Regions from separate parts of the Simiaoa sp. genome, predicted to be linked through region 1. Evidence: predicted binding sites of a transcription regulator. Region 1 holds the regulator's gene; each other region holds the start of a gene.
The links. The regulator Rex, encoded in region 1, represses fermentation and respiration genes when NADH is low (regulators of the CRP and FNR family bind a similar motif). The targets are predictions, from matches to a motif close to ATTGTTAANTANTTAACAAT.

Region 1 (7,388 bases):
GAGGATCGGTGCTTTCTTCCCATGGATCAGTACATAGCCTCTTCCGGACAGGCTTCTGGGATAGCCGTCTCCGTAACCTACGGGGATCGTGGCTACTCTGGTGTCCTTCTGTGCTGTAAACAGCCCACCGTAGCTGACACTCTGTCCCGCATGAATCGTCTTACAGTATACAATATGGCTGTAGAGAGACATGGCGGCCCGCAGGGGTACAATGTCTTTACTTACTTCTTCGGAAGGATACAGACCGTAGGTCGTGATTCCCGCCCGGACCATATCCATATTTGCCTGGGGCATTTCCAAGATTGCAGCACTGTTGGAGCAGTGTTTGACAGGAATAGTAATCCCCAGTTCTGTCTGTATTTTGTCAATAAAATTCTGAAAAAGCTCCAGCTGATGATTCGCCGAAGTCTTATCCGCCTCATCGGATTTGGCAAAATGGGTAAAAATACCCTCCACCTCCAGCTCCGGATGCTCTATAAGGAATCTGACGAACTCCAGTCCTTCCTCATCCGGCGTAATGCCGATTCTGCCCATGCCGGTATCTACCTTGATATGAACCTTTGCCTTCTTTCCGACCTTTGCCGCTGCTGCGGCCAGCTCTTCCACCGTATCCCTGCGGTAGACTGCCGGACGGATCTCCTCCCGGATCAGTTCTTCGTAGCAATAGGGAAAAGTATATCCCAGGATCAGGATCGGTTTCTTCACGCCTGCTTCTCTGAGTACATGTGCCTCTTCATAAGTAGCTGCTGCATAGCCGAACATGAAATCCAGCTGCTCTAACATTTTAGCGATGGGGACACCACCATGACCATATCCGTCCGTCTTAATGACTGCCAGTATTTTCGTGTTCTCCGCAATGTTTTCTTTCATATGGACCATATTTTCCCAGATGGCATCCAGATCCACTTCCGCCCATACCCGTTGATAGGACTCTAATTTTTCCTGCAGTTCTCTCGTCATATTTTCACGCTTTCTTATTTTGATTTTTCATCAGACATTCGGCGATATCTCCCGCCATCACACCATATTCGGTATGAAGTCCGGCCGCCAGATCACCTGCCATGCCGTGCAGATATACGCCACAGGTCGCAGCCTCCGGGGCATCCATTCCCTGCGCCAGCAATCCCAGGATCACGCCGGTCAGCACATCTCCGCTGCCTGCCGTAGCCATTCCGCTGTTGCCCGTGGTATTCAGATAGCAGGCTCCCTGTTCCTTACATACCACAGTCCTCGCATCCTTGGCAACTGCTACGGCATGAAATCGCTTGGCCAGTATTTTCGCACATGTGGGGAGGTCGTCCTTGCACTCTGAGGTCGTCCGTTTTAGCAGTCTTGACATTTCCCCCACATGAGGTGTCAGAAGGATCACTCTGCCTTCCGCACCCTGGGCGCGCAGTTCTTCTGCCAGCATCCTGCCGTTCTCCTCTGCCAGGAGGTTTAGGGCATCTGCATCCAGCACCAGCGGCTTCCTGCTTCTCTCCACCACGGTCTTCAGACATTGCAGTGCCTGTTCTTCTCTGCCGATGCCAGGACCTATGGCGATGACATCCGCCCAGTCTAAGCTCTCCGTCAGCTGTCTGCAGGAGCCGTACAACGCTTCCGGAATCCCCTGCTGTATGATCTGTCGGTTCTCTTCCGCGGTAATCACCTTTACCATGCCGGCTCCGGTACGATAGGCTGCTTTCGCCGCCAAAATGGCTGCACCCGCCATGCCGTTACTTCCTGCAACAAGCAGTGCTTTGCCGAAGGTTCCTTTGTTCCCTGAAGCGTTTCTCTTAATTAACTGTACGGAACCTTTCTCATAAGTGTACATTTCTGGTTCCTGTCCTAAGAAGCTCTCCTGTCCGATCCCCACATTCGCAGTCCGGACTTCTCCGGCGTATTCCGCACCGGGATACAGTACCAGTCCTCTCTTACAGAAACCAAAAGTGACCGTGGCATCCGCCAGAAATGCACAACCCAGCACTCTGCCGGTATCTGAGCAGATACCGCTTGGCACATCCAGTGCCAGCTTAAATCCCTCTGCCTTGTTCATCTCTTTTACGGCATCCGCATAGTTTCCCTCCACAGGGCGGCTTAATCCCACGCCGAAGAGGGCGTCTACAATTACATTATATTCATCCACCGCAATATTACTGTCTGTCTTCACCGGAAAATGTTGCAACGTCTGCCACTGCGATTTCCACTGCTTGGTAGCTCTCTGCATATCTCCCACGCATTTTACCGCGACTGCGTATCCGTCCGCCGCAAGAAGTCTTGCTAACGCCAGGCCATCGCCGCCATTGTTCCCCATACCAGCAAAAATGAGCACTTTCGTCCGTTCTTTCACGGCATCAAAGCGCTCTTTTATAAAATCCTCCGCTGCCAGAGCCGCTCTCTCCATCAGGACCGGCCCCGGTATGCCGAGGTACTCTATGGTATTCTTATCGTATTGCTTCATTTCCTGTGCAGTTACCAGATATTTCATACTATTTTTGCTCCGGATTATATTTCATGTCAAACAGATTGACCACCTCTGCACCAAAGATGTCATGCATGTAGTTATAGATCTCCTGATTCTGCTGCTCCATCTGCTGTTTCTCGATCAGACGTTTTTTCAGTTCAATGCGAATAGCACTCACCCACTCCGCAGTATCATTGATCTGTTTGTCATTATCCTTCATAATATCATAGCAGCACTCCATAGTAAACATCATAAGCTGAAGATTTAATCTTTCGATCTCCCGGGGGAGGTCTTTCAGCTCATCTTCATAAGCTTCCAGCTTCTCATTACATTCTTCGATCAGTCGCTTATGTTCTTCGATCTGCTTGTTCAGCTTGCTGTTCTCACCCTGCTGATCCGCTTCGTTCACCATGGGAACGATCTCTTTCATCAGCTTCTTTTTCAGATTACGGATTTCCTTCGACTCCGTATTCAGCTTTCCCTGTCTTTTTAACAGCTGATTCAGAGCATCCTCCGTCTCTTTTAACGGAACAGAACCAGTCTTATTCAGCAGCTTGTACCACTTATTATCCAGGGTGAGTACGGGCAAATGTTTCCCAACAAGTGCACTTTTAAAAGCTTCCTGCCGGTTCCTCGCATTTTCTCCTGCGTTATCGTTGCCCATAATATCACTCCCTTTATGCCTTACTCTCTCGTAAGCTCACGAATTCGTGCTATCGCACTCTTCATCCCGCTTCGCAGCCGCTTGTTTTTCCCTGGGGCTCATTATTTTATATCTGAATTGTAACGGTTAATATTATACGAAAGTTTCATTAAACTGTCTGACAGATGTACATTCTCTACTTGTATTCCCTCCGGAACGTTCAGATCTACATGCGCAAAGTTCCAGATGGCGCGGATCCCGTTCGCCACCAGCTTGTCAGCCACTTCTACGGCACTGGTCTTGGGAATCGTCAGTACTGCAATATCAATGTCATTCTCCCGGATAAAAGATTCCAGCTGCTCCATGGGCATAACCTTCACACCACGGACATCTTTCCCCACAAGCTCCGGGTTCGCATCGAACATTCCCTTGAAAATAAAACCACGACGCTCGAAGTTCAAATAATTACCCAGGGCTCTGCCCAGGTTACCAGCTCCGATAATAACGAAATTGTGCTGCTTATCCAGTCCTAATATCTTACCGATCTCACGGTACAGATATTCTACATTATATCCATATCCCTGCTGACCAAATCCGCCGAAATTATTGAAATCCTGTCGTATCTGGGATGCGGTCACCTTCATCAGTCCGGAAAGTTCCTGCGAAGAGATTCGTTCCACACCTTCATCCTTAAGTTCCCCCAAATATCGAAAGTATCTGGGCAGTCTGCCGATCACAGCCTGTGAAATTCCTTTTGCTTCCAATACTTTCACCTCCGATTATTTAAGTATACACCATATGTTAAAAACTTGTCAATGAATTGACAGGTTTTCTTCTTTTCGTTACAATAAAATTTAAAAAGTCCGTTCTGTGTGGGCTGGAAATAAAGGATACTTACTACCATGATATTATCTTGTCAGAATATTTCAAAAGCATTTGTGGAAAATCAAGTATTAAAAAATGTCTCTTTTCATATAGAGGATCATGAAAAAGCTGCCATTGTGGGCATCAACGGTGCCGGAAAAACAACGCTGCTCCGCATCATCGTAGGAGAAATGACTCCCGATGACGGACAGGTGGTTCTGGCGAAAGACAAGACACTTGGGTATCTCGCCCAAAACAGCACCGTGGACACCTCTCACACCATTTACGAGGAACTGTTGTCCGTCAAGGCGGATCTGTTGCGCCTGGAGGAAAAGATCCGGGAATGCGAAAACAATATGAAGCATGCTGATGGGGACGCTCTGGAAGACCTGATGAAGCAGTACACCTCTCTCACCCACGCTTTCGAGACCGGCGGCGGCTATCTCTACCGCAGTGAGCTGGTCGGAGTGTTAAAGGGACTGGGCTTTACCGAAGATGAATTCTCCAAGCCGGTTGCCACACTCTCCGGCGGTCAGAAGACCCGGGTGGCGTTAGGCCGACTCCTGTTACAAAATCCGGATCTGATCATCTTAGACGAGCCGACCAACCACTTAGATATGAACTCCATCGCCTGGTTAGAGACTTATCTGTTGAATTACAAGGGAGCCGTTCTCATCGTCTCCCACGACCGGTATTTCCTGGACCGGATTGCCGGGAAAGTCATCGAGATCGATCAATCCAAGGCTACGACCTTTATTGGGAATTACTCCGATTATGCCATAAAAAAGGAACAGCTGCGCGTCGCTGCCTGGAATGCCTATATGAACCAGCAGCGTGAGATCAAGCATCAGGAAGAAGTTATCGAAAAATTAAAGTCCTTCAACCGGGAAAAGTCCATCAAGCGGGCGGAAAGCCGGGAGAAAATGTTGGACAAGATCGAGGTCATCGAAAAGCCCTCCGAGGTCCGCACGGATATGAAGCTGACGCTGACGCCCCGGATCTTAAGCGGAAATGATGTGCTGACTGTAGAGCATCTGTCCAAAAGCTTTGACTCCCATAAGCTTTTTACCGATGTCAATTTCGAGATCAAACGCGGCGAGCATGTGGCAATCATCGGTGATAATGGCAGCGGTAAGACCACTTTGCTTAAGATCTTAAACGGTCTCGTCCCCGCAGATCAGGGCACTTTCCGCCTAGGTTCCAATGTTGAGATCGGCTATTACGATCAGGAGCATCACGTGCTCCACAGCGAGAAGACATTGTTTGAAGAGATCTCGGACGATTATCCTTACCTGAACAATACCCAGATCCGCAATGTGCTGGCGGCTTTCCTCTTCACCGGGGAGGATGTGTTCAAGCGCATCAGTGATCTGAGCGGCGGTGAGCGCGGACGCGTGTCTCTCGCCAAGCTGGTACTCTCCAACGCAAACTTCCTCATCCTGGATGAGCCGACGAACCACTTAGATATCATGTCCAAGGAGATTCTGGAGGATGCCCTGAACGGTTACGAGGGAACCATATTGTATGTCTCCCACGACCGTTACTTCATCAACCGTACCGCCCACAGGATCCTGGATCTGACGGAGGGACAATTCGTAAGTTATGTTGGAAATTATGACTACTATCTGGAAAAGCACGACACCGTAATGGCTGCCATAGAAGCCAGTACTCCGCAGAGTGCGGATGCAGATAACACGGCTGCCACTAAGGCTGCAGAATCCGAAGTCAAATTGGACTGGAAAGCACAGAAGGAAGAACAGGCGAGACTCCGCAAGAAAGAAAACGACCTGAAAAAATGCGAGGAAAAGATTGCCGAGCTGGAAGCCCGCATCTCCGAGATCGACACCGAAATGTCCGATCCCGCCATCGGCACCCAGGTGGCGAAATTGCAGGAGCTGACTAAAGAGCAGGCAGCCTGCCAGGAACAATTGGAAAAATTATATGAACAGTGGGAAGAACTGGCAGAGTAAATATTTTTAAGGGAAGGGCACAGCAACGATAAAGTCGTTGGCTATGCCCTTCTTTTGGTACAACGCTGGAATATATAGGTTTAAATCGTAATATCATTGTTTTTGCAGAACGACCGAAGGTCTTCTTCGAATAGTTTATAATCTATCTTGCCCTTTTTAGAAACAGCTTTTACTGACGATAATATATTATTTATAATCAGTGTTTTCTTTCTGGCAATATCGGCATTAACATATTCCTCGTAATCAATATGTAGACTTACTGAGGCAAAACCAGATTTAAGTTCGCACCTCTTATGAGCTTTACAAAGCCCTTTTTCCAAAACAGCTGCCGGTGCAACGATTGGTACTATGCCAATAATATTTATTGCATCACTATATTTCTTCTCCCTGACATAATTTGACAGTTCTCGGCACATCCAATATATGTCATCGTCAACACCATACTCCTTGGTATAATATGCCGGTGAATTAATATTTAAGTCCATCTGATCTCCTTCTTTCTGCTATTATAACCTGTACATCGTTCCTGCAAAATGCATATTTTAATCACTCAAGATCACTAATCACTTCATCATAAGTGTATCTTACCTTTTTAATATTATGAGTGGCTTCCATTTCAGCCCGGAAATATGCCTCCGTCAACCGATCATACTGATCTTGTGTAACCCGAAAATAATAAAAGCCGGTGTCTTTTACATAATATGCCTGTTCACGCATCATTCTTCGTTTTTCTTCGGAATCTATATTTCCCTCATAGTATGGCATTGAAACGATATATGCCGTTTCCCCTGTTTGCGTTTCTTTGTTAAGGAATTCTTTTTCCATAAATCCTGTCATTCTGAGTAATTCACCATTTGGATCAAACTCATAATAAATCTGATTTATTCCTTCCCGATTCCATCTGACCACACATGTACCATTTAGTTTGATCCATGTGGAATCAAATCCGTTCCACAATGTTAGTCTTTTCTTTTCCTCATCATAACTTATTACATAAACAAACTCTCTCTCATCCGATATACACAAATCAGTAATTCCGTCACCCGTCATATCAAATAAGTAATAATATAGATCTTTCATATCTTTTGTACAATATTTCGTTACAAAATGTCCAGTTTCATCAATATAAACTTCTTTTTCTTCGAATATTTCATGAAAATTAATATCATTTTTTAAAAGCCCTAAAAAATAATTTTTGTATTTACATTCGCCTACCGGGAAGCGGTATTCGAATGAAATATCCTTATACTCGTTTAGCAACATCTCCACGGTGTTTTCCTGTGCGTAGACCATTTCAGAAAATGGTAACTCCCAATATCCTTCATACACTCTATCTTCACTTTTTTTACCCTTCTCATAATTTGGTTGCTCACCTTCTTGCCACAAATTTTTCGTTTGTTCTCTTGTTTTTAACTTTTGAAATTTTTTTATTCTAGCGCAAATGCAGTAGCTACTCAAACATAAGATT
Region 2 (12,703 bases), on a different contig from region 1:
ACTCATCGGCTATGTATTTGGACTGTTTCAGACTGCATATTTTTATGGCAAGACAAAGGGAATCGATATCCGTAAGTACGGAAGCGGCAATGCCGGTACCACCAACGCCTTAAGAGTATTGGGAACGAAGGCGGGACTGATCGTGTTTGCGGGAGACTGTTTAAAATGTATCATCGCCGTATGTATCACCAGAGCCTTGTTCAGTACCGGACATCCGGAGAATATTTATCTGCTGTGTCTGTACACCGGCGCAGGAGCCATTATCGGACACAACTTTCCGTTTTATATGGGATTTAAGGGCGGAAAGGGTATCGCTGCCACCGCAGGACTGATTCTGTCTTTCCACCCCTATTTTATCGTGATGGGTGTGGTACTGTTTTTTGGCGCTTTTCTGACCACACATTACGTGTCTCTGGGATCACTGCTGGTATATGCTGGATTTATGATCCAAATGGTAGTCTGCGGACAGATGGGACTGTTCGGTGCCATGCCGCAGTCACAGCTGTATGAGATGTATGCAATTACTGCATTTCTCACGGTTATGGCATATTGGAAGCACAGACAGAACATTGTCCGTCTGCTTCACGGGAACGAGAGGAAGACTTATCTGTTCAAGAAAAAGGCAACAGAAACGCAGACAGAAATATCCGGGGAGGATAAATAAGCTATGGCAAAAGTATGTATATTGGGCGGCGGAAGCTGGGGCATCGGTCTGTCAGTGGTATTACATAAGAACGGACATGAGGTGACGGTATGGTCTGCAGTTCCTGCAGAGATTCAGATGCTTCAGGAGAAGCACGAACACAAGATGCTGCCGGGAGTAAAGCTCCCGGAGGATATGATCTTTACTACGGATGATAAATCTGCGATCGAGGGTAAGGATCTGTTAGTTATGGCAGTGGCAAGCTCCTACACCAGAAGCACGGCACACCGCATCAGCCCGCTGGTGGCGAAGGGACAGAGAATCGTCAGCGTCTCCAAGGGAATCGAGGAGCATACCCTGATGACCCAGGCACAGATCATCGAAGATGAGATCCCCCAGGCACAGGTAGCGGTACTGTCCGGACCGACGCACGCGGAGGAAGTCAGCCGTGGTATCCCCACGACGATCGTAGCGGGTTCTAAGAGTAAAAGCTGTGCGGAATATGTGCAGAATCTGTTCATGAACGAGGTGTTCCGTGTCTATACCAGCCCGGATGTACTGGGCATTGAACTGGGCGGTGCTCTGAAAAACGTAGTAGCGCTGGCTGCCGGTATTGCCGACGGACTGGGCTACGGAGACAATACGAAGGCAGCACTGATCACCAGAGGCATTACCGAGATCGCCAGACTTGGTACTGCCATGGGTGGTAATTTCGAGACCTTCTGTGGTCTGACCGGTATCGGAGATCTGATCGTGACCTGCGCCAGTATGCATTCCCGTAACCGTCGTGCCGGTATCCTGATCGGGCAGGGCAAGTCCTACGAGGAAGCAATGAAGGAAGTTCAGATGGTGGTAGAGGGCGTGTATTCTGCCAAGGCTGCCATGGAACTGTCGAAAAAATATGAGGTTCAGCTGCCTATTATTGAGCAGGTAAATGAAGTGCTCTTTGACGGTAAGCCTGCGGATCAGGCCGTAAAAGAACTGATGCTTCGTGACAAGAAGCTGGAAGTATCCCATCTGCCCTGGCCTGAAGAATAAATCGTGAGAATAGATCATATTTTTGGTGTTGACAGAAAAACGCAAACTGGCTATAATAAGTTCATGTTTAGCGCAAACATATGATAAGAAGAATGCAATGAAGGGAAGAAGTACTGTTCCTCCACTTCTGACAGAGAGTAGCCGGCAGGTGAGAGGCGCACAGAAGCAGAGCAGGAATACATCCCGGAGCAGCCGGTGGAAAGAGAAGGATCAGAAGATTTTTATCAGAGGATTCCGAACGAGTAGATCAGGACGGCAGGCCCCGATATCGGCCGAAGTATTGATAGATACTTACTGAGCTGTCAGATGTGAGTCTGGCGGGAACATTAGGTGGTAACACGAGTGATCAAGCTCGTCCTTTTGAAAAGGGGCGGGCTTTTTTAGTGCCTTTGGAGCCGATTCCCAAAAAATGCAAAAAGGTATACAGAGTAAAAGAACCCAAAAAGGAGAAGAGAAAATGACAGTATTTGATGAATTAAAAGCCAGAGGACTGCTGGCACAGCTGACAGATGAAGAGGAGATCAAGGAACTGATCAATAATGGAAAGGCTACCTTCTACATTGGTTTTGATCCTACTGCAGACAGTCTTCACGTGGGACATTTCATGGCACTGTGTCTGATGAAGAGAATGCAGATGGCAGGCAACAAGCCCATCGCTCTGATCGGTGGAGGAACTGCAATGATCGGTGATCCCTCCGGCAGAAGCGATATGCGTACCATGATGACCAAGGAGACCATTCAGCATAACGTAGACTGCTTCAAGAAGCAGATGAGCCGTTTTATTGATTTTGGCGACGGTAAGGCACTGATGGTTAATAATGCGGACTGGCTGCTGAATCTGAACTATGTGGAATTGTTAAGAGATGTGGGAGCACACTTCAGCGTTAACCGTATGCTGACCGCAGAGTGCTACAAGCAGAGAATGGAGAAGGGCTTAAGCTTTTTAGAGTTCAACTACATGATCATGCAGAGCTTTGACTTCCTGACCTTATACCAGAAATACGGCTGTAACATGCAGTTTGGTGGTGATGATCAGTGGAGCAATATGTTAGGAGGCACCGAGCTGATCCGCAGAAAGCTGGGCAAGGATGCTTATGCTATGACCATCACCCTGCTGTTAAATTCCGAGGGTAAGAAGATGGGTAAGACCCAGAAGGGTGCCGTATGGCTGGATCCCAACAAGACTACTCCTTTCGAGTTCTACCAGTACTGGAGAAATGTATCAGACGCTGATGTCCTGAAGTGCCTGCGTATGCTGACCTTCCTGCCTCTGGAGCAGATCGATGAGATGGACAAATGGGAAGGAAGCCAGTTAAATCAGGCGAAGGAAATTCTGGCATACGAACTGACAAATCTGGTACATGGCGAGGAAGAGGCTAAGAAGGCACAGGAGAGTGCAAGAGCACTGTTTACCGGCGGCAACGCCGCAGAAATGCCTACCAGTGAGCTGACAGAGGCAGACTTTACCGATGGTAAGATTGATATTCTCGGTGTTCTGGTGAAATCCGGACTGTCCGCATCCCGCAGTGAAGCAAGACGTGCCGTAGAACAGGGCGGTGTTGTCGTAGCGGATGAAAAGGTTACAGATGTGAAGACCGCTTACGATCCCGAGCAGTTTGACGGAGAGGGTCTGGTAGTCCGCAGAGGTAAGAAGAACTTCAAGAGAGTCGTTATGAAGTAAAAAGAATAAAAATTCTAAAGATGGGATCTTTCACGAAAAACAGTGAAGGATCCTATTTTTATTGTGATTTTTCTTGCATTTACAGGTGCAGTATGGTTTAATATGGGTAGTATGTTAAAAAAATATCAAAAGGCGGTAATGTGATATGAGCAGCATGAGAGGGATCGATACTCCGGTAAGACAGCGGAGAAGAAGAGTATTTAAGGAAGTGGCTAATCTGGCTTACAATTCCACGAATCTGAAAGATGATATGGAGGCGCTGCCTTATAAGATCGTAGACTATGAAGAGTCGGAGTTCTGGGAGAGCGTCTATCGTGACAGAGCGATCATCCGTGAGCGCATCCGTCTGGCCATGGGTATGAGCTTACGCCCGGAGAACCGTGAGCATCCCGGACATCTGACACAGGGACTGGAAGAGAGTAATATTGATGAAAAATATTACGAGCCCCCTCTGATGCAGGTCATTCCGTCGGCTTGTAATGCCTGCCCGGAGAACCGTTATGAGGTGACCAGCTCCTGCATGGGGTGTCTGGCACATCCCTGCCAGAGTGTTTGTCCCAAGGGTGCGATCTCTATGAAAAACGGCAAGTCTGTTATTGATCAGGAAAAATGCATCAAGTGTGGAAAGTGTCGTGAAATCTGCCCTTATGATGCGATTTGTCACAAAGAGCGTCCCTGTAAGGCTGCCTGCGGTATTGGAGCTATTACATCTGACCATGTGGGAAGAGCCGTGATCGACAATGAGAAATGTGTATCCTGCGGTCAGTGTATGGTAAGTTGTCCTTTTGGAGCGATTGCTGACAAGTCTCAGATCTTCCAGTTGATCCGTGCCATGCAGTCCGGCCGGAAGATCATTGCCCAGGTAGCACCTGCATTTGCCGGACAGTTCGGCCCGAAGGTGACACCTGAGATGTTCAAGACAGCGTTGAAGGAATTGGGGTTTGCGGATGTCTATGAGACAGCGCTGGGCGCTGACATGGGATGTATGGCGGAAGCGGAGCACTACGTGAAGGAGGTTGCTACCGGTAAGCAGCAGTTTGCCCTGACCTCCTGTTGTCCTTCCTGGTCTGTAATGGCGAAGAATTTGTTCCCTGAGACCATTGATAAGATCAGTAATGAATTAACCCCTATGGTTGCAACGGCCCGTCTGATCAAACAGGAACATCCGGATGCGTCCGTAGTATTCATTGGCCCCTGCGCTTCCAAGAAGCTGGAAGCCAGCAGACGTACCGTTCGTTCCGATGTAGACTTTGTTATCACTTTTGAGGAACTGACCGGTATGTTCGAAGCTAAGGGAATCCTGTTGGATGAGATCAAGGCCATGGATGAGATGAAGGATGCTACCGCAGCCGGAAGAGGTTACGGCGTGGCAGGCGGCGTTGCCAATGCTATCAAGGAGTGTATCGAACAGTATTATCCGGGAACACCGGTGAACATTCAGCATGCGGAGAGCCTGGCAGAATGTAAGAAAGCCCTGCTCCTTGCCAAAGCCGGTAAGATGAACGGCTGCCTGATCGAGGGTATGGCCTGCCCCGGAGGCTGTATTGCCGGAGCCGGCACCAACATTGCTATTCCCGTAGCAGCCAGAGCCGTGGACAAGTTCAAGAACGAAGCAGAGAAGAAAGTACCTGATGAAAGTGTGGATCAGGAAATGGTGGAACTGGAAAAAGAATAAACATAGGATAGAAATTTTGTCGGGAAAGGGAATCATCACAAAAAGCGTGATGGTTCCTTTTTAATGTCGGTAAATTAGCTATTGTTATTTTAAGAAAGATACTATAAAATATCGTGGAGAACTCTTAGGAGAAATAGATTATGAACATTCAGGACGGTATTATTTTTTTCATGGAAATTTTAGGAACCATCGCTTTCGCCGCGTCAGGTGCCATGGTGGGGATTCGAAAACGAATGGATATTTTCGGTATCTGCGTGTTGGGTGTAGTGACGGCAGTGGGAGGAGGTATGACCAGGGATGTGATCCTGGGGAAATTGCCTTCGGCACTGGAAAAGCCGGTGTATGTTGTGGTATCAGTGATTACGTCACTGGCAATTTTTATACTGCTGTATATCAAGCATGATCTTTTAAGTGGCAGACTGGGAACTTTTTATGACAAGGCCATGCTGATCATGGATTCCGTAGGCCTGGGAATCTTTACATCCCTGGGTGTGATGTCGGGAATTGATAATGGATATCCTGATAATTCCTTCCTGCTGGTGTTTATAGGAATGCTTACCGGTGTAGGCGGCGGTCTGATGCGTGACATGATGGCAGGGGAGGAACCTTACATCTTTGTAAAGCATATTTATGCCAGTGCATCCCTTATGGGAGCACTGGGCTGCGTGTGGATATACAGAGAATGGGGAAGACTGCCGGCGGTATTCATCGGAGCTTTCGTTGTCATGGCGATCCGTTTCCTGGCAGCGCATTACAGATGGAACCTTCCCCATCCGAAATCCTTGTCTTAACTGTTGCAGTTTTTGAAAAAAGGCGGTAGAATAAGTAAGAGGTCTGCCCGGGAGATGGTGGACAGGAATATATAAGCAGGAAAGCGTATACCGGAAGACCGTAGCCCGGATATGGATGAATTCCCTGCGGAAATGAGGAGAAAATGACAAAGATCAGAACAAGATACGCACCCAGCCCTACCGGTAAAATGCATGTAGGTAATCTGCGGTCCGCATTATATGAATTTTTGATTGCAAAGCATGCCGGCGGAGATTTCATGCTCCGTATCGAGGATACCGACCAGGAGCGCTATGTGGAAGGCGCTACCGAGATCATCTATCGTACACTGGAGAAGACCGGACTGGTACATGATGAGGGACCCGATAAGGACGGCGGCTACGGTCCTTACGTACAGAGTGAGCGTATGAAGACCGGTATCTATATGAAATATGCCAAGGAGCTGATCGATAAGGGCGAGGCATATTATTGCTTCTGTGATAAGGAGAGACTGGCTTCCCTGAAGACCGAGGTGGTGGACGGTAAGGAGATCACCGTATACGACAAGCACTGCCTGTCTCTGTCCAAGGAAGAGATCGAGGCAAATCTCGCTGCTGGCAAGCCTTTTGTCATCCGTCAGAACAACCCCAAGGAAGGAACTACAACATTCCACGATGAGTTATACGGAGACATTACCGTAGATAATTCCCAGCTGGATGATATGATCCTGATCAAATCCGACGGCTATCCTACTTACAATTTTGCCAACGTAGTAGATGACCATACCATGAATATCACGCATGTGGTACGAGGCAATGAATATCTGTCCTCCTCCCCGAAGTATGTGCGTCTGTATGATGCTTTCGGCTGGCAGGTGCCGGTATATATCCATCTGCCCCTGATCACCGATGAGAACCACAAGAAGCTGTCTAAGAGAAGTGGACATGCTTCCTTCGAGGACCTGATCGATCAGGGATTCATTACCGAGGCAATTGTCAACTATGTGGCACTGCTGGGATGGAGCCCGGAGGATAATCGTGAGATCTTTTCTCTGGATGAACTGATCAAGGAGTTTGACTATCATCGTATCAGCAAGTCTCCCGCAGTCTTCGATATTGTAAAGCTGCGTTGGATGAACGGCGAGTACCTGAAGGCTATGGACTTCGATAAATTCTACGAGATGGCAGAACCTTATCTGAAGAATGCGATCAGTAAACCCTTAGATCTTAAGAAGATCGCAGCCATGGTAAAGACCCGAATTGAAGTATTCCCGGATATCACCGGACTGGTAGATTTCTTCGAGGAACTTCCGGAGTATGATGTGGCAATGTACACACATAAGAAGATGAAGACTACCGCAGAGAGTTCTCTGGAGGTATTAAAAGACCTGCTTCCGATCCTGGAGGCACAGGAGGATTACAGCAATGACGGGCTGTATCAGGCTCTTGTAAAATATGTGGAGGAAAAGGGCTGCAAGAACGGTTATGTGATGTGGCCGATTCGTACCGCTGTATCCGGCAAGCAGATGACACCTGCCGGTGCTACGGAGATCATGGAAGTCCTGGGCAAGGAGGAATCTCTTGCAAGAATCCGCAAAGGAATCGAATTATTACAGGCAAATGTCTGATCTTACAAATTATAATCCCTCCCAGCGGGAGGCTGTGACGTTCGGAGAGGGTCCGCTTTTGGTACTGGCGGGCCCGGGCTCCGGCAAGACATTTACCATTACACAGAGAATCCTCTATCTGATCCATGAGAAACAGATCCCGCCACAGAAGCTTTTGGTAATCACTTTTACCAGAGAAGCGGCGGTCTCCATGAGACAGCGTTTTTTACAGATTTCTCCACAACATACCACCGTCAACTTTGGAACATTTCATTCTTGTTTTTATCAGATACTGCTCAGATCGGGCAGAGTTTCACCAGGTAATATTTTAAATGAAAAACAGAAAAAGGAACTGATTTATCCGGTTCTGAAAAAAATAAAAGCACACAACGCATTGTCCGCCACAGACTTGCCGGAGCTGGCGAAAAACCTTCTCACAGCAATCGGTTATTATAAAAATACCGGCGATCTGCAAAGCAGCATGGACAGACTTCCGGAAGAATGGAAGAATGACTTTGCACAGGTTTATTCCGGGTATGAGGAAGCGAGAAAAAGAATCCGGGGACTGGATTTTGACGATATGCTGAAGGAATGTGAGGAACTTCTGCAAAAAGATGACGCAATGCGGGCCTATTGGCAGAATCTTTTTTCTTATATTTTAATTGATGAATTTCAGGATATTAATTACAGACAGTATTGCATTGTGCGGCTACTGGCCCAGAAGCATAAAAATGTATTCGCAGTGGGAGATGATGATCAGGCGATTTACGGGTTCCGTGGAGCTAAACCTGCCTGCATGAAGCAGTTTGTACAGGAATTCGGGGCAAAACAGATCATACTTTCGACGAATTACCGCAGCCATCAGGATATTGTGGAAGCATCCCTGGCGGTGATAGCGGAGAACAGTGATCGATTCCCAAAGAATCTGGAACCTTGTGAAGCCAACAGGCGGCACTTGGGCAAGATGGATAAAAAGAATTATCATGTTAGAATTCGGGAGTTTAGTGGTGCTAAGGAACAACTGCAGTTTCTGATGCGACAATTAAAGGATCGGACAGAGGGAGAAACTTATGGGATCTTGTTTCGTACCAACCTGGCAATGCAGAGCGTGGCAGCCGGTCTGACCAGGGAAGGAATTCCGTTTTCCATAAAAGAACATGGGAAAAATATTTATGACCATTTTATTGTACAGGATATTCTTGCATATCTTCGGATAGCGCAGGGGACGGCGGCGAGAGCGGATTATCTGCGAGTGGTCAATAAGCCGTTTCGGAATATTTCGCGAGAGGCATTTGGAGGTGAGGTATCCCTGCAGGCACTGGAACACTACTATGCGGATCTGATGAGACAAACAGGGGCTGGCTATCTGCGAAGTGCTTACGATGCCGTACGACTATTAAGGAGACAGATGGAATTCGTGAAAAATACAGATCTGAAGCTGGCAGTATGGTTCCTTCGAAAAGCCTGTGGATACGAGAATTATCTGCAACAGAGACAGAGGATGGAACAGACGGAAGAATGGATGGAAATTTTAGATTTTATCACGGAGGAAGCAGGGCAGTATAAAACGCTGCGGGAATGGCAGGAAGCACAGGAAGTTTACAGAGAACAGCTGCAAAAGGAAAATGAGCATCATCCTAAGAAGGGCAGGGAAGAAAGCGCAGATTGCCAGATCCGTTTACTTACCGTGCATGCATCCAAAGGACTGGAATTCGATCACGTGTGGATCCCGGACTGTAATGAGAAGACATTTCCTCATGGCAATGTACAGGATACGGAACACCTTGAAGAAGAGCGAAGGATCTTCTATGTGGCAATGACCAGAGCAAAAAAAGACCTGGAACTTCTCTGCCTTACAGGTACAGCAGAGCGTCCCAGGTTCCCATCCAGATTCCTTATTCCTCTGAATCGTTATCGTCGATGATCTCATCGAATTCACAACTGTCCAGATACTCGTCAAAAGCATCGGCAACTTTTTCGTAGACATCATCATCTTCAATGTATTCGAGAACAGGCTCTTCATTCGGGTCATCCGGATTCTCGGCATATCCGTAGAACCATACTTCTCCGTCTTCGTTTTCGCCGTCTTCATCCAGAGGCAAAAGCACGATATAATCCTTAGCCTCCACGGTGAGAATGGTGATGATCGCACAGTTTACGACAGTGCCATCTTCCAGTTCCAGCTCAACGGTCATTTCTTCATCTTCATAACTTTCTTTTTTACCCATGGGAATCCTCCTGTGATGTTTTTTGGGTGTAACAGTACTTTGTTCCCTTATTATAACCGTTTACGGATATTCTTGCAATGCTTGTTTTTCTTAAGGTTACCGACTATAATAAAATAGTGAGAAAAGACAAATCAGCCAGAAGATGGAGTGTAGCAATGACAGAAAAAAAGCATGCAATAAAGCCGTATCCGCTGGGAGCACATCCGGAGGACGGAGCAATCCGCTTCGCCTACGCGTCCGGGAAAAAGGATTGCGGCATTATCCTATATGACAGAGAGAGCGGTAAAAAATTACACAAAATCCCATTCTGCCGAGAAGAGCGGATGGGAAATGTCTACTGCAAATACCTGGAACTGGATCCTAAACAGATCGGATATCAGTTCTATGAAGAGGAACGAATCGTGCCGGATCTGCATGCACGGGGCTTCTTAAGTAAGCCTGCTTACGGAAAAATACGAAAAAATGGCAATCGCATTGCGGTATTTCCCGGAGAGGATTTCGACTGGGAGCAGGATGAACACCCGATGCTTTCCTATTGTGAGAGCGTATGTTATTGCATGCATGTCCGTGGCTTTACCATGCATGCTTCCTCCAAGGTGGCACACAGAGGCACCTTTGCAGGAATTGCGGAGAAACTGGATTATCTGCAGGAAATCGGCATCACGACGGTGGAAATGCAGCCTGTTTATGAATTTGATGAGACTCCGGATGAGGTGATCCCGAAGACATCCGCAGATATGGCAGCCACAGCAGGAGAAAATGGTGGAGAATTCCCCGGTTACCTTGTACTGAACTACTGGGGCTACCGGGAGGGATTTTATTATGCACCAAAAGCAGCCTATGCGGCAGGAGAAGATGCGGCAACGGAATTCAGACAACTGGTGAAGGAATTCCATAAGCGCAGGATGGAAGTGATCTTACAGTTTTATTTCCCTAAAGGGATGGATGTGACAGAGATCGGGAATATTTTACGGTTCTGGGTATTAACTTATCATGTGGATGGGTTCCATCTGATGGGAGAGGTACCGGCACAGGCATTGGCAGGAGACCCTGCACTGCGAGATACCAAACTGTGGTATTACGATTTTGATGCAGCGAAGCTCTACGATCCGGCACAGAAGCCGGAGTATCGGAATCTTGCGGAATACCGGGACGATTATCTGTACACCATGCGCAGATTTTTAAAAGGCGATGATAACATGCTTTCGGGCGTTTTGTATGAGATGCGCCATATTCCTGCCAATATGGGACGGATCCATTATTTGTCCAATTATTACGGATTTACCCTGATGGATATGGTGTCTTATGACCATAAGCATAACGAAGCCAACGGCGAGGGCAATCGGGATGGTAACGATTATAATTGCAGCTGGAACTGTGGTGAGGAAGGTACCTCCCGACGCAAAAAAGTGCTGGCTCTCCGGCAAAAACAGTTACAGAATGCATTTTGTATGCTGTTATTGACCCAGTCCACGCCGCTGATCTTCATGGGAGACGAATTCGGTAATTCCCAACAGGGAAATAACAATCCCTACTGTCAGGATAATAAAATTACCTGGCTGAACTGGCAGGATAAGGAGAAAAATGCCGGACTGCTGGCTTTCTGGAAACAGATGATTGCTTTCCGTAAGGCACATCCGATCCTGCATCCGGAGGAAGAGCTTCGGATCCTGGATACGTTATCCTGTGGTTATCCGGATCTGTCCTACCACGGACAAAATGCATGGAGACCTCAGACAGAGAGTTATAACAGGCACGTGGGCATGATGTATTGCGGAAAATATGCAAAGACCAAGGCAGGTGCAGATGATTCTTTTCTCTATGTTGCCATGAATATGCATTGGGAACCTCAGAAGCTGGCATTTCCCAAGCTTCCGAAGGGTATGGAATGGAAATTGGTTTTAGCGACGGAAGAAGCAGGGAATATCCTGACAGTGCAGGAGAGAGAAGAACAGATGGCTGATCAGACGAGGACCGTAGCCCCCAGGAGCATTGCCGTCTACGAAGGCGTGATGGGAATATCACAGGACAAGGGAAAAAGTACCGGTAAGAGCCGGAAAAAGAAATCGGAAGCTTCTGAAGAAAGATGATAGAACGAAATGAATATCTGGAAACATTTTAAAACGATCACACACCATAAGGTCCTGGTGGCAAAGGGCTGCTTTAAGGTAGGTCTGTATAAACAGGGACTGTTACACGATATGTCGAAATACAGCCCCACAGAGTTCTGGGTAGGAGCAAAGTATTACCAGGGTGACCGCAGCCCCAACAACGCGGAGAGAGAGGATATCGGTTATTCCAGTGCCTGGCTGCACCACAAGGGCAGGAACAAACATCATTATGAATACTGGATCGATTACAGTATGCAGGCATTGCCGGGCGGAATGGCACCGGTACCCATGCCGGATCGTTATATTGCGGAGATGATCATGGACCGGATCGCCGCCAGTAAGGTTTACATGGGAGACAAATATACGGACAGATCACCGTTAGATTACTATTATCGGGGCACAGATAAGGCACCTATCCATCCTAAGACAAAGGCAAAGCTTCTGTATGTGCTGGAAATGCTGGCAGAACAGGGCGAAGAGAAAACCTTTCAATTTATCAAAGAGGAACTGGTACAGCATAAACGGTGTATGGACTGGCACCAGCTGGAAAAAGCGGAATAGAATAGTAAATAAACAGTGGTAAGTAGAGGATCCTATGAACTGTATCATTCTGTTATTATTACTATTTTGTGGTGGAAATTCCTGTGACAACAGCAATTGCTGTGGAAGCTCGAATGCCTGCGGCGCCCGCCGCCTGGAAGATGCGGGGTGCTGTGGAGACAGAGACTGCAGACCGCTAAGGCCGGATTTCCCGAATTTTACACCGGTGGATGATCCGGCATTTTCCAGAAGAAATGATGGGAAATGTGAGACCTGCGGATGTGAACAGAATTCCTGAAATATGGGAAGATCAAAAGCCCTCAGGCTGTACCTTCAGCTTGAGGGCTTTTCTTTGCTTTATATAGAATTAATTGGACATAACTTCTTTCCAGTATTTGTTGAAAAGCTCTTCG
Region 3 (12,703 bases), on a different contig from region 1:
AGCGGAATTTTTAGAAGCCACGGTGCACAGTGTGGAAGAACGTGGCGATTACAAATGCGTCTACGCGGGAGATCAGGAACTGGAGACCCGTACGGTGATTTTTGCCACCGGTGCGGAGCATGCGAAGCTTGGTGTGCCCGGTGAGGAAGAATTAAACGGCATGGGTGTGTCCTACTGCGCTACCTGCGACGGAGCCTTTTTCCGGGGCAGAACGGTGGCTGTGGTCGGCGGCGGAGACGTGGCGCTGGAGGATGCCATCTACCTGGCGAGAACCTGTGAAAAGGTGTATCTGATCCACAGAAGAGACAGTCTGCGGGGGGCCATGATATTGCAGGAGGAATTAAAGAGCCTTCCCAACGTGGAGATCCTTTATGACCATGTGGTCACGGAGATCTGCGGTGAGGATATGGTGGAAAAGCTGCGTATTAAAAACGTGAAGACGGAAGAAGAGAAGAATCTGGAAGCAGCGGGAATCTTCATCGCCGTTGGTATCCATCCCAACACGGAATTACTGCAGAGCCTGGTGACAGTCGGTGAGGATGGTTATATTCCGGCAGGTGAGACCGGAGAGACTGACAGAGCAGGTATCTATGTGGCGGGTGACATCCGCAGGAAACCTCTGCGCCAGGTCGTAACGGCTGTGGCGGACGGTGCTAATGCCGCGGTCAGCGCCGGGAACTATTGCAACCGTTTTCGTAAACAGTCATAGATTAGTAATAGATTCATTAAGAAATTTGAAAGAAAATCGAAAAATAATTAAAGAAAAGAGTCACCCATGTGGTGGCTCTTTTTACGTGAAAATTCTGCAAACCCGCATGAAATGGGGATTTTTGGAAATGTTGACAATTAATTTACTATATTGACAAATGGAAGGCTGCGTGATATATTTGTTAACAGATGTAACAAATTCGTAACAAATCATTTGAAAATGTAAAGCAGTAAGTTAAGAAAACAAGATAGCTCCAAGAGTTTCAGGAGGATAGAATGGCTCATAAATCTGTAAAAATTACCGTGTGCACCATGGCAGCGGTTATGGCTTTTTCCGGAATGAATATCACCGCAGATGCAGCAGCGTCTTCATCGGTACTTCCCAGCGGTGGTATTGAACTGACTCTGGCAAAGGGGAATAAGTTAGAGAGTCTGTCCGCAGGTACGAACAATACCAAACAGATTGAAAGTATTATTGAAACCGTACTCCGTGATGATCAGATGGACACCACCCCGGAAGCATCCGAGGAAGAATCTTTTAAGAATCTGGTCATTGCACAGGTAAATGATTATGTAAATGTAAGAAGCATGCCCAGTGAGCAGGGCGAGATCGTCGGTAAGCTGTATGACGATTCCGTAGGTCTCTTCATCTCCGAAGAGAACGGCTGGTATCAGATATCTTCCGGTTCCGTAACCGGTTATGTAAAGGCCGAGTACTGTGTGACCGGCGATGAAGCAGTAGAGCTTGCCAAAAAGGTAGGTACAAGACTGGCAACTGTTAACACCACAACCTTAAAAGTACGTACCGAACCTTCCTTAGAGGCTTCTGTATTAGGACTGGTTCCCTTAGAGGATGACCTGGTAGTATCCGATGAGACCGATGGCTGGGTACAGGTAGATACCGAGGAAGGCCTCGGATGGGTCTCCACAGAATTTGTTTCTCTTCATACAGAGTTCGTTGAAGCAGAATCCAAGGAGGAAGAAGCAAAGCGTCTGGCTAAGGAGAAGCAAGAGAGAGAAAAAGCCCGTGCCGCAGCTGCAGCGAAGGCAGCGGGAAGCAGTAAGAGTTCTTCGGCTAGTGCCCCCGCAGTTACTTATGCAGCCAGCGGAGACAGCGAGATGGGTACTGCAGTTGCCGACTACGCATTGCAGTTCGTTGGTAATCCTTACGTATATGGCGGATCCAGCCTGACAAACGGTACCGATTGTTCCGGATTTGTAATGAGTGTATATGCGAACTTCGGTGTAAGCCTTCCTCATTCCTCTTCCGCAGACCGCAGCCAGGGTGCAGCAGTTGATGGACTGGCTAATGCACAGGCAGGAGACCTGATCTGTTACTCCGGTCATGTGGCGCTGTATATCGGTAACGGTCAGATCGTTCATGCATCTACCGCCAAGACCGGTATCATCGTTTCTAATGCTGATTACAAGAAGGTACTGGCAGTTCGGAGAATCTTCTAATCTAATGATATAACCATAAAAGGCACTGTGTGAAAATACACAGTGCCTTTTATGGTTTGTGCGCCAGGGCCAGCTCTGACGGGTGAAAAGGTATGGAGTTGTACAATGAATTGTGCAATTTGTCAAAATATTATTATGCGACGAAAAAGGGATTGACAAAACAAAACTATACAAAGTATACAAAAAAACAAGCGGAAACGTAATAACGACAAAATAACAGCAAAAATACATAGAAAGTTATCCACAAGGGAAAAGCCCTAAAATAGGATAAAAGTTACTTATACACCAAGTTATACACATTATCCACAGGAAAAATCACATTCCCGAAGCAAGGAATTTACGAAAAAATAGGAACGAATGTTTTGTGAAGATGTAATAAAAATCGGAAAATGACGCGATTTGTCGATTTTAAAGTTGACATACAGGATGTCAAAAACAAGTAAAAAACTCTTCAAATTGTTGCAAAACGTTGTACTATTATGCTATAATGACTATACAATAAATGCAAGGGTTGCTACTGTGATCTTTGTAAATAAATACTTGGAAGGGATGATCAGCATGAAGTTTATTATTGTTGGCAGAAACATCGAAGTTACACCAGGATTAAGAGCAGCAGTGGAGGAAAAGATCGGCAAGCTGGACAAGTATTTCAATCCCGATACAGAAGTACATGTAACATTAAGCGTTGAAAAGGATCGTCAGAAAATTGAAGTAACCATTCCGGTTAAGGGAAGCATTATCCGTTCGGAGCAGGTAAGCAACGATATGTATGTATCTATTGATCTGGTAGAAGAGATCATTGAGAGACAGCTGAAAAAATATAAGAACAAGATCGTTGACAAACAGCAGGCGGTTGCTTCCTTCAGCAAAGCCTATGTAGAGAATGACTATACGGATGATGAGGAAATCAAGATCGTTCGTACCAAGAAGTTTGACATCAAGCCTATGTATCCTGAGGATGCCTGCATCCAGATGGAACTGTTGGGACACAGCTTCTTCGTATTCTGTAATGCAGAGACTGATCAGGTGAACGTAGTTTATAAGAGAAAAGGCGACACCTATGGACTGATCGAGCCGGAAGTATAAGCTGTAAAACAGCGTAAAAAGGTACAATTAAATAAGCAATGACAGACAGCCTGCCGGACTTACGGCAGGCTGTTTAAAATTGCATCAGTTATTTTGTTATTTTTTTGACAAAATCGTTGCAAAACAGATTTCGCTATGTTAAAATAGGAATAGTGAAATGATAAAAAAATAACAATCTAAAAACATTTCAGAAAGCAAACCAAACAAAACAAAAAAATGGAGGACAAACAAATGGCAAAGAAAGTTGTATTAGCAGGCGCTTGCCGTACCGCGATCGGTACTATGGGCGGAACCTTAAGCACAACTCCTGCACCGGAGCTGGGCGCTATCGTGATCAAGGAGGCTCTGAAGAGAGCAGGCGTTGCTCCCGAAGCAGTTGACCAGGTATATATGGGATGCGTTATCCAGGCAGGTCAGGGACAGAACGTAGCACGTCAGGCTGCTATCAAGGCAGGACTTCCCATTGAAGTTCCCGCAGTTACCATGAACGTGGTATGTGGTTCCGGTCTGAATTGTGTGAACCAGGCTGCACAGATGATCATGGCAGGCGACGCTGACATCGTAGTAGCAGGTGGTATGGAGAACATGTCTATGGCTCCTTACGCAATCCCTCAGGGACGTTACGGTTATCGTATGGGTAACGCAACCATGGTAGATACCATGATCAAAGATGCACTTTGGGACGCTTTCAATGATTATCATATGATTAAGACCGCAGACAATATCTGCGAAGAGTGGGGACTTACCCGTGAAGAACTCGATGAGTTCGCATTAAAGAGCCAGTTAAAGGCAGAAGAAGCTCAGAAGAACGGTGCTTTCAAGGCAGAGATCGTTCCCGTGGAAGTTAAGAAGAAGAAAGAGACCATCATCTTCGATACAGATGAAGGCCCTCGTCACGGTTCTACCATCGAAGGTCTGGCTAAGCTTCGTGCCATCAATCCCGGCGGATTCGTTACCGCAGGTAACGCTTCCGGTATCAACGATGGTGCAGCAGCTGTCGTTGTAATGAGCGAGGAGAAGGCTAAGGAGCTCGGTGTTAAGCCTATGGCTACTTTCGTAGCAGGTGCTCTTGCAGGCGTTCGTCCTGAGGTTATGGGTATCGGTCCTGTGGCTTCTACCAAGAAGGTAATGGCTAAGACCGGTATGAAGATCGAAGACTTCGATATCATCGAGGCTAACGAAGCATTCGCAGCTCAGTCCGTAGCAGTTGGTAAGGAACTGGGTATTGATGTAGATAAGCAGCTGAACCCCAACGGCGGTGCTATTGCACTGGGTCATCCCGTAGGAGCTTCCGGATGCCGTATCCTGGTAACTCTGCTGCATGAGATGCAGGCAAGAGGTGCCAAGACCGGTCTGGCTACTCTGTGCATCGGCGGTGGCATGGGCTGCTCCACCATCGTTAAGATCGAGGATTAATTTTATAAATATTCGCTGGGGCGGTAGAATCTCTATCGCCTTAGTGTGGTTTTGAAAACACGAATAGAAATGTGAAATGAGGTAAAAACATGGATTACATTTTGTATGAGCAGAATGGAAATGTGGCAACCATCACCATTAACCGTGAGAAAGCGCTGAACGCGCTGAATTCACAGGTGTTGGATGAACTGAACGCTACATTGGATGCAGTAGATCTGGCAACGGTTCGCTGCCTGGTGATCACCGGTGCAGGTGCCAAGTCCTTCGTGGCAGGCGCAGATATCGGAGAGATGAGCAGCCTGACCAAGGCTGAAGGCGAAGCATTCGGCAAGAAGGGTAACGATGTGTTCCGCAAGATCGAGACTTTCCCCATTCCCGTGATCGCAGCTGTCAACGGCTTCGCTCTGGGTGGTGGTTGTGAGATCTCCATGAGCTGTGACATCAGAATCTGTTCCGATAACGCAGTATTCGGACAGCCCGAAGCAGGACTGGGAATCACTCCCGGCTTCGGTGGAACCCAGAGACTGGCTCGTCTGGTAGGTGCAGGCATGGCAAAGCAGATGATCTACACTGCACGAAATATCAAGGCAGCAGACGCTTACAGAATCGGTCTGGTAAATGAAGTATACAGCGCCGAGGTAGATGCTGACGGCAACGTAGTAAAGAGCGCACAGGAAGTAATGCTGGCAGCAGCACAGAAGATGGCAGCAACCATCGCCAAGAACGCTCCTATCGCTGTACGCAACTGCAAGAAGGCTATTAATGATGGCCTGGATGCAGATATGGATCAGGCAGTAGTCATTGAAGAGAAGCTGTTCGGAGACTGCTTCGAGACAGAAGATCAGAAGTATGGCATGGCTTTCTTCCTTGACAAGAACAAGGAAAAAGTAAAAGAGCCTTTCCAGAATAAATAGTTATAATAGTTTTTCAAATAATGATAGAATGTATAGAAAACAGGAGGATTTACCATGAAAGTAGGTATTATCGGTGCAGGTACCATGGGACAGGGCATTGCAAAGGCATTTGCCCAGGTAGACGGATTTGAAGTAGCTCTCTGCGATATCAAGCAGGAATGGGCTGAAGGCGGCAAAGCAAAGATCGTTAAAGGCTATGCAAGACTGGTAGAAAAAGGAAAAATGACTCAGGAAGCAGTTGACGCTATCGTAGCTAAGATCACTCCGGGTCTGAAGGAAGACCTGTGTGCAGACTGCGATCTGATCGTAGAAGCTGCATTCGAGAATATGGAAGTTAAGAAGACCACCTTCGGTGAGCTGGACAAGATCTGCAAGCCTGAGTGTGTATTCGCTTCCAACACATCCAGCCTTTCCATTACCGAGATCGGCAATGGACTGACCCGTCCTATGATCGGTATGCACTTCTTCAATCCCGCAGACCGCATGAAGCTGGTAGAGGTAATTGCAGGTGTGAATACTCCCGCAGAGACCGTGGATACCATCAAGAAGATCGCTGAAGAGATCGGCAAGACTCCCGTACAGGTGAACGAGGCAGCAGGTTTTGTGGTTAACCGTATCCTGATCCCTATGATCAACGAAGCAGCTTTCATCAAGATGGAAGGTGTATCCGATATCGCAGGTATTGATGCTGCTATGAAGCTGGGTGCTAATCATCCCATGGGACCCCTGGAGCTGGGTGATTTCGTAGGTCTGGATATCTGCCTTGCTATCATGGATGTTCTCTACAAAGAGACCGGTGACAGCAAGTATCGTGCATGTCCTCTGATCCGTAAGATGGTACGTGGCGGTAACCTTGGTGTGAAGACCGGCAAGGGCTTCTATGTATACAATGCAGACCGCACCAAGACTCCTGTGGATGCACAGTAAAGTATAAACAATTCGTAGGCATCAAAGTCGGGGTTTTTAACCCCGACATCATGATAATTACAACCAAGTATAAATAACAATGGAGGATTAACATCATGGATTTTACATTATCCAAAGAGCATGAGATGGCGAGACAGCTGTTCAAAGAGTTCGCCGAGAACGAAGTAAAACCTCTTGCACAGGAAGTTGACGAGACCGAAACCTTCCCCAGAGAGACCGTTGAGAAGATGGCTAAGTACGGCTTCATGGGAATTCCCGTTCCCAAGGAGTATGGTGGACAGGGCTGTGATACTCTGACCTACGCTATGTGTGTAGAGGAGCTTTCCAAGGTTTGCGCAACGACTGGCGTTATCGTTTCCGCACATACCTCTCTGTGTATCGATCCTATCATGACCTTCGGTACCGAAGAGCAGAAGCAGAAATACGTTCCTGATCTGGCAAGCGGCCGCAAGATCGGTGCTTTCGGTCTGACCGAGCCCGGTGCAGGTACCGATGCCCAGGGTCAGCAGACCAAGGCTGTATTAGATGGCGATGAGTGGGTCATCAATGGTTCCAAGTGCTTCATCACCAATGGTAAAGAAGCAGATGTATATATCGTGATCGCAGTTACCGGTATCGTAGAGAAGAGAGGCAGAAAGATGAAGGAGATCTCTTCCTTTATCGTTGAGAAGGGAACTCCCGGATTTACCTTCGGTACCAAGGAAAAGAAGATGGGTATCAAGGGTTCTTCCACTTACGAGCTGATCTTCACCGACTGCCGTATCCCTAAGGAGAACATGCTGGGCAAGCAGGGCGCAGGCTTCAAGATCGCAATGCACACTCTGGATGGCGGACGTATCGGTATTGCTTCCCAGGCTCTGGGTATTGCAGAGGGCGCTCTGGAGAGAACCGTTGCTTACACCAAGGAGAGAAAGCAGTTTGGAAAGTCTATTTCCGGATTCCAGAATACACAGTTCCAGCTGGCTGATATGGCTACCAAGGTTGAGGCTGCCAAGATGCTGGTATACAAGGCTGCACGCAAGAAAGATGAGTACAAGACCAATCCTAAGATCTCTTACTCCGTAGAAGCTGCTATGGCTAAGCTGTATGCTGCCGAGGTTGCTATGGAAGTTACTACCAAGGCTGTCCAGCTCCACGGTGGTTATGGTTATATCAGAGAGTACGAAGTAGAGCGTATGATGCGTGACGCTAAGATCACCGAGATCTACGAGGGTACTTCTGAAGTTCAGAGAATGGTTATCTCTGCAGATCTGTTGAAGTAAGCGTTGTTGAATGAATAATTAGAAAAGTAAGGAGAAAATACAATGAAGATTGTTGTTTGTATTAAGCAGGTGCCCGATACCAAGGGCGGTGTTAAATTCAATCCTGACGGAACTCTTGACAGAGGCGCAATGCTTGCTATCATGAATCCCGATGATAAGGCTGGTCTGGAAGCTGCACTGAAGCTGAAGGATGAGTTCGGCGCAGAAGTTACCGTACTGACCATGGGTCTTCCCAAGGCAGCAGATGCTCTTCGTGAGGCACTGGCTATGGGCGCTGACAATGCAATCCTGGTTACCGACAGAGTACTGGGCGGTGCTGATACCTGGGCTACTTCCACTACCATCGCAGGTGCACTGAGAAATATCGATTATGATCTGATCATTACCGGACGTCAGGCAATCGACGGCGATACTGCACAGGTTGGTCCTCAGATCGCTGAACATCTTGGACTTCCCGTAATCTCTTATGCACAGGACATCAAGGTAGACGGAGACAAGGTGATCGTTCAGAGACAGTATGATGACAGATATCATGTAGTAGAAGCTAAGATGCCCTGCCTGATCACTGCATTATCCGAGCTGAATAAGCCCCGTTACATGACTCCCGGCGGAATCTTCGATGCATGCAAGGCAGAGATTACTACCTGGGGCAGAGCTGATCTGAAAGATGTTGATGACAGCAACCTTGGTCTGAAGGGATCTCCTACCAAGATCGCAAAGGCATCCGATAAGGTTCGTAAGGGCGCAGGCGAGAAGATCGTTCCCGATTCCCCTGAAGACGGAGCAGCTTACATTGTTGCTAAATTCAAAGAAAAGCACATCATCTAATATAGGAGGCAAACCATGGTAACCAATAATATTGAAGAATACAAGGGTGTATATGTGTTCGCCCAGCAGGTAGACAATGAGATCAGTGGTATCGCATTAGAACTGCTCGGCAAAGGTAAAGAGCTGGCTGCAAAGCTGGAGACCGAGGTAACCGCGGTTCTGATCGGTTATAACGTAAAAGGACTGGCTGATAAGCTGGCTGAGTATGGTGCAGATAAGGTGATCCTCGTAGATGATCCCGAACTGGAGACTTACAGAACCGAGCCTTATGCACATGCACTGGCATCTGTTATTGAGAAGTATAAGCCTGAGATCGTTCTGGTAGGTGCAACCGCTATCGGACGTGACCTGGGACCTACCGTTTCCGCAAGAGTTCAGACCGGTCTGACTGCAGACTGTACTGTACTGGAAATCGGTGATTTCCCTCTCGTTGCTATCCCCGGACAGGAGCAGAAGCACAACCAGCTGCTGATGACCCGTCCTGCATTCGGTGGTAACACCATTGCTACCATCGCATGTCCTGACAACAGACCGCAGATGGCAACTGTTCGTCCCGGCGTTATGCAGAAGATCGCTCCTATCGCAGGTGCAAAGGCTGTGATCGAGGAGTACAATCCCGGATTTACTCCGAACAACAAATATGTAACCATCAAGGAAGTTGTTAAGGCAGTATCCGATACTGTTGATATCATGGATGCCAAGATCTTGGTATCCGGCGGCCGTGGAGTTGGCAGTGCAGAGAACTTCAAGATCCTGGAGGATCTGGCAGAGGTTCTGGGCGGTACCGTATCCTGCTCCCGTGCAGTTGTAGATAACGGCTGGAAGCCCAAGGATCTGCAGGTTGGACAGACCGGTAAGACCGTTCGTCCCCAGATCTACTTCGCAATCGGTATCTCCGGTGCTATTCAGCACGTAGCAGGTATGGAAGAATCTGATCTTATTGTTGCCATCAACAAAGATGAGACTGCTCCTATCTTCGATGTAGCTGACTACGGTATTGTAGGAGACCTGAACAAGATCGTTCCCGCTCTGACTGAGCAGCTGAAGGCTGCAAAGGCTGAGAAGGCAGCGAACTAATTCCGAAGAATAATATATCAAAACTCCGCCTTGTCCCTCGGCTTGCCCGGGAGCCGGGCGGAGTTTTTTGCGAAAAAGTAATAAAAGATTCTTATCTTGCACGCTTGCGCACGTAAGAATTGCATAGTAAAATAAAATGATACCAGGGTTAACAAGAATGAGAGATGAAAAATTATGGCAAAACAAAAAGAAGTAAAAACCAACGCCATGCGTATTCTGGAATCTCTGAAGATTCCTTATACCCATCACACCTATGAGTGCGAGGAATTCGTGGACGGGCTTCAGATAGCAGACAAGCTGTCCCTGCCCTATGAGCAGGTCTACAAGACGCTGGTCACCGTGGGCAGCAGTAAGAACTATTTTGTATTCGTCATCCCCATCGCGGAGGAACTGGATATGAAAAAAGCAGCGAAATCCGTCGGAGAAAAAAGCGTGGAGATGATCCATGTAAAAGACATCAATGCCATCACCGGCTACATCCGCGGTGGCTGCACAGCCATCGGCATGAAAAAACAGTATGTGACCAGAATTGATGAAAGTGCGAAGACGCAGGAACAAATCTATGTCAGCGGCGGCAGGATCGGGTCTCAGATCCAATTGAAGCCGGACGACCTTGCGAAAGCAGCGAAAGCGGAGTTCGCAGATATTATCAGACACGACAATTAATGCATGAAATGTATCAAAAGAATGCTGAAGATAAAGGAGTACGCATGGAAAACCAGAAAACAATCCTCGATTACGATACCGTAGCACTGGACGAAGCACAGGATGCGGTGATCATCATAGATCAGACCCTGCTTCCGGGCAAGATTGAACTGATCGCATTACATACCGCACAGGAGATGTGGGATGCCATCTATCTGCTGAAGGTCCGGGGAGCACCTGCCATCGGCGTAGCGGCGGCATTGGGCATCTACCTGCTGGCAAACCGCATCGAGACGGAAGACTTCGAGGAGTTTTATCAGAAATTTACAGAATATAAGGAATATCTGGATTCTTCCAGACCCACCGCAGTTAATCTGTCCTGGGCGCTGAAGCGCATGGATGCCGTAGCTGTAAAGGCTGGCAGAGATGAGCACAAGACAGTAGCAAAAGTGAAGGAAATCCTGCATAACGAGGCACTGCAGATTCGGGCGGAAGATGTGGAAGTATGTCGAAAAATCGGAGAATTCGGACTGGAGCTGGTAAAACCGGGAGATGGTATTCTGACCCACTGTAATGCAGGACAACTTGCAACGGTAAAATACGGTACCGCTACGGCACCGATTTATCTCGGGCAGGAGAAGGGCTATCACTTCCATGTATTTGCGGATGAGACCAGACCCCTTTTACAGGGAGCCAGACTGACAGCATTTGAATTGCATTCCGCAGGTGTGGATGTGACACTGATCTGTGACAATATGTCCGCTTCTGTCATGTCCAAGGGCTGGGTACAGGCAGTATTCGTAGGTTGTGACAGAGTGGCAGCTAACGGAGATACTGCGAACAAGATCGGTACCAGCGTGGTGGCAGCAGTGGCAAAACAGTACAATGTGCCGGTATACATCTGTGCACCTACTTCCACTATTGATATGGCGACTGCCACCGGTGCAGATATCTGCATCGAACAGCGTAAGGCGGAAGAGGTTACTGAGATGTGGTATAAGGAACGCATGGCTCCGGAGGGTGTAAAGGTCTACAATCCGGCATTCGATGTGACGGATCATGAACTGATTGCCGGTATTGTAACGGAGTACGGTGTAGCGAGAGCACCTTACACGGAGAGCCTGAAGGAGATTATGGATCGCAAGGCACAGAGAGGCTGATGGTGAAGATATGAGGCAGAATATAAGTCTTGCGGAGATCTCCGACGGTCATTTATACAAAGCGAATGATATGGTAAAGGCAGACTGCGGTGGCTGTGAAGGCTGTTCGCAGTGCTGTCGCGGCATGGGAAGTTCCATCATTTTAGATCCCTATGATGTCTATCGGCTGACTACGGGAATTGGAAAAAGTATGCAGGAGCTATTAGCGACGTCGGTGGAGCTCAACGTGGTGGACGGTGTGATCTTACCGAATCTGAAAATGCAGGGAACCAGGGAAGCCTGTGCATATCTGGATGTGGAGGGACGATGCAGCATTCACCCGTACCGCCCCGGAATCTGTCGCTTATTTCCTTTAGGAAGACATTATGAGAACGGGGGACTGTTTTATTTCCTTCAGACCGGAGAATGTGCGAAGGAGAACCGCAGTAAGGTGAAGGTCAGCAAGTGGATCGATACACCGGAATTGAAGAGAAATGAGCAATTCAAGCTGCAATGGCATGATCTGTTATCTGCCATGACAGATAGAGTTGCAGGAGAAGACGAAGGGAAACAGCGGGAGGAAAATCTGCTGCTGTTGCGTCTGTTTTACTTATTGCCGTATGAGGGGACAACAGATTTTTATTCACAGTTTACGGAAAGGATGGAACATTGGAATGAACAAATCGGATAAGTTAAATAAGCTTCCTATCGAAAAACGGTTACTGAGTGTATTTCGCAGAATCGCTTTATTATTAAGTGCGACAGGTGTTATTGCCTGTGTTGCCATGGGAATCGTCAGTTACCAGTATTCTTATGCGCTGCGCCATTACGGTTTCGCACAGGGTGACATCGGTAAGGCGATGATCGTCATCGCAGAGATGCGGAGCGAGACCCGTGCTGCTATCGGCTATGATGACGATACCCTGGTCGCCACAGCAAAAAATGCCCATGACTTGACAGCGGAACAGCTGGATACCTATATCAGTGCCCTGGAAGATGATATGATCACGGATGAGGGAAGAGCCACTTACCAACAGATCAAGGACGGCGTAGCTTCTTACCTGCAGATCGAGGCACAGATACTGGAACTGGGTACATCTTCCGATCCCGCTAAGCGGCTGCAGGCACAGCAGATGGCAGGCGACCAGATGGATCCCGTGTTCCAGCAGGTATATGCAGATATGACGAGCCTGTTGGACAGCAGTGTAACGAACGGAAATGCCATGGAAGCCAAGCTGAA

Region 2: the regulator Rex is predicted to act here: its motif matches at 3,473-3,492, upstream of ACTRDR_RS08265 (4Fe-4S dicluster domain-containing protein).
Region 3: the regulator Rex is predicted to act here: its motif matches at 3,348-3,367, upstream of ACTRDR_RS07320 (acetyl-CoA C-acetyltransferase).

What each region holds. Positions count from the first base shown of each region.
Region 1 covers NZ_JBOKRY010000013.1:62,361-69,748, forward strand. The annotation lists gene alr (alanine racemase) at 1-960, opposite strand, end outside; gene ACTRDR_RS06970 (NAD(P)H-hydrate dehydratase) at 965-2,467, opposite strand; gene ACTRDR_RS06975 (hypothetical protein) at 2,469-3,107, opposite strand; gene ACTRDR_RS06980 (redox-sensing transcriptional repressor Rex) at 3,209-3,850, opposite strand; gene ACTRDR_RS06985 (ABC-F family ATP-binding cassette domain-containing protein) at 3,989-5,920, shown strand; gene ACTRDR_RS06990 (Imm44 family immunity protein) at 6,001-6,405, opposite strand; gene ACTRDR_RS06995 (hypothetical protein) at 6,467-7,388, opposite strand, start outside.
Region 2 covers NZ_JBOKRY010000018.1:28,772-41,474, reverse strand. The annotation lists gene plsY (glycerol-3-phosphate 1-O-acyltransferase PlsY) at 1-664, shown strand, start outside; gene ACTRDR_RS08275 (NAD(P)H-dependent glycerol-3-phosphate dehydrogenase) at 668-1,681, shown strand; T-box leader at 1,770-2,044, shown strand; gene tyrS (tyrosine--tRNA ligase) at 2,139-3,362, shown strand; gene ACTRDR_RS08265 (4Fe-4S dicluster domain-containing protein) at 3,517-5,037, shown strand; gene ACTRDR_RS08260 (trimeric intracellular cation channel family protein) at 5,178-5,828, shown strand; gene gltX (glutamate--tRNA ligase) at 5,972-7,432, shown strand; gene ACTRDR_RS08250 (ATP-dependent helicase) at 7,386-9,335, shown strand; gene ACTRDR_RS08245 (DUF1292 domain-containing protein) at 9,307-9,639, opposite strand; gene ACTRDR_RS08240 (alpha-amylase family glycosyl hydrolase) at 9,795-11,729, shown strand; gene ACTRDR_RS08235 (DUF5662 family protein) at 11,739-12,311, shown strand; gene ACTRDR_RS08230 (hypothetical protein) at 12,346-12,588, shown strand; gene ACTRDR_RS08225 (ABC transporter substrate-binding protein) at 12,658-12,703, opposite strand, start outside.
Region 3 covers NZ_JBOKRY010000015.1:8,151-20,853, forward strand. The annotation lists gene trxB (thioredoxin-disulfide reductase) at 1-709, shown strand, start outside; gene ACTRDR_RS07310 (SH3 domain-containing protein) at 985-2,169, shown strand; gene hpf (ribosome hibernation-promoting factor, HPF/YfiA family) at 2,728-3,255, shown strand; gene ACTRDR_RS07320 (acetyl-CoA C-acetyltransferase) at 3,487-4,671, shown strand; gene ACTRDR_RS07325 (enoyl-CoA hydratase-related protein) at 4,761-5,585, shown strand; gene ACTRDR_RS07330 (3-hydroxyacyl-CoA dehydrogenase family protein) at 5,640-6,512, shown strand; gene ACTRDR_RS07335 (acyl-CoA dehydrogenase) at 6,608-7,774, shown strand; gene ACTRDR_RS07340 (electron transfer flavoprotein subunit beta/FixA family protein) at 7,817-8,602, shown strand; gene ACTRDR_RS07345 (electron transfer flavoprotein subunit alpha/FixB family protein) at 8,618-9,679, shown strand; gene ybaK (Cys-tRNA(Pro) deacylase) at 9,854-10,345, shown strand; gene mtnA (S-methyl-5-thioribose-1-phosphate isomerase) at 10,390-11,484, shown strand; gene ACTRDR_RS07360 (YkgJ family cysteine cluster protein) at 11,495-12,154, shown strand; gene ACTRDR_RS07365 (methyl-accepting chemotaxis protein) at 12,138-12,703, shown strand, end outside.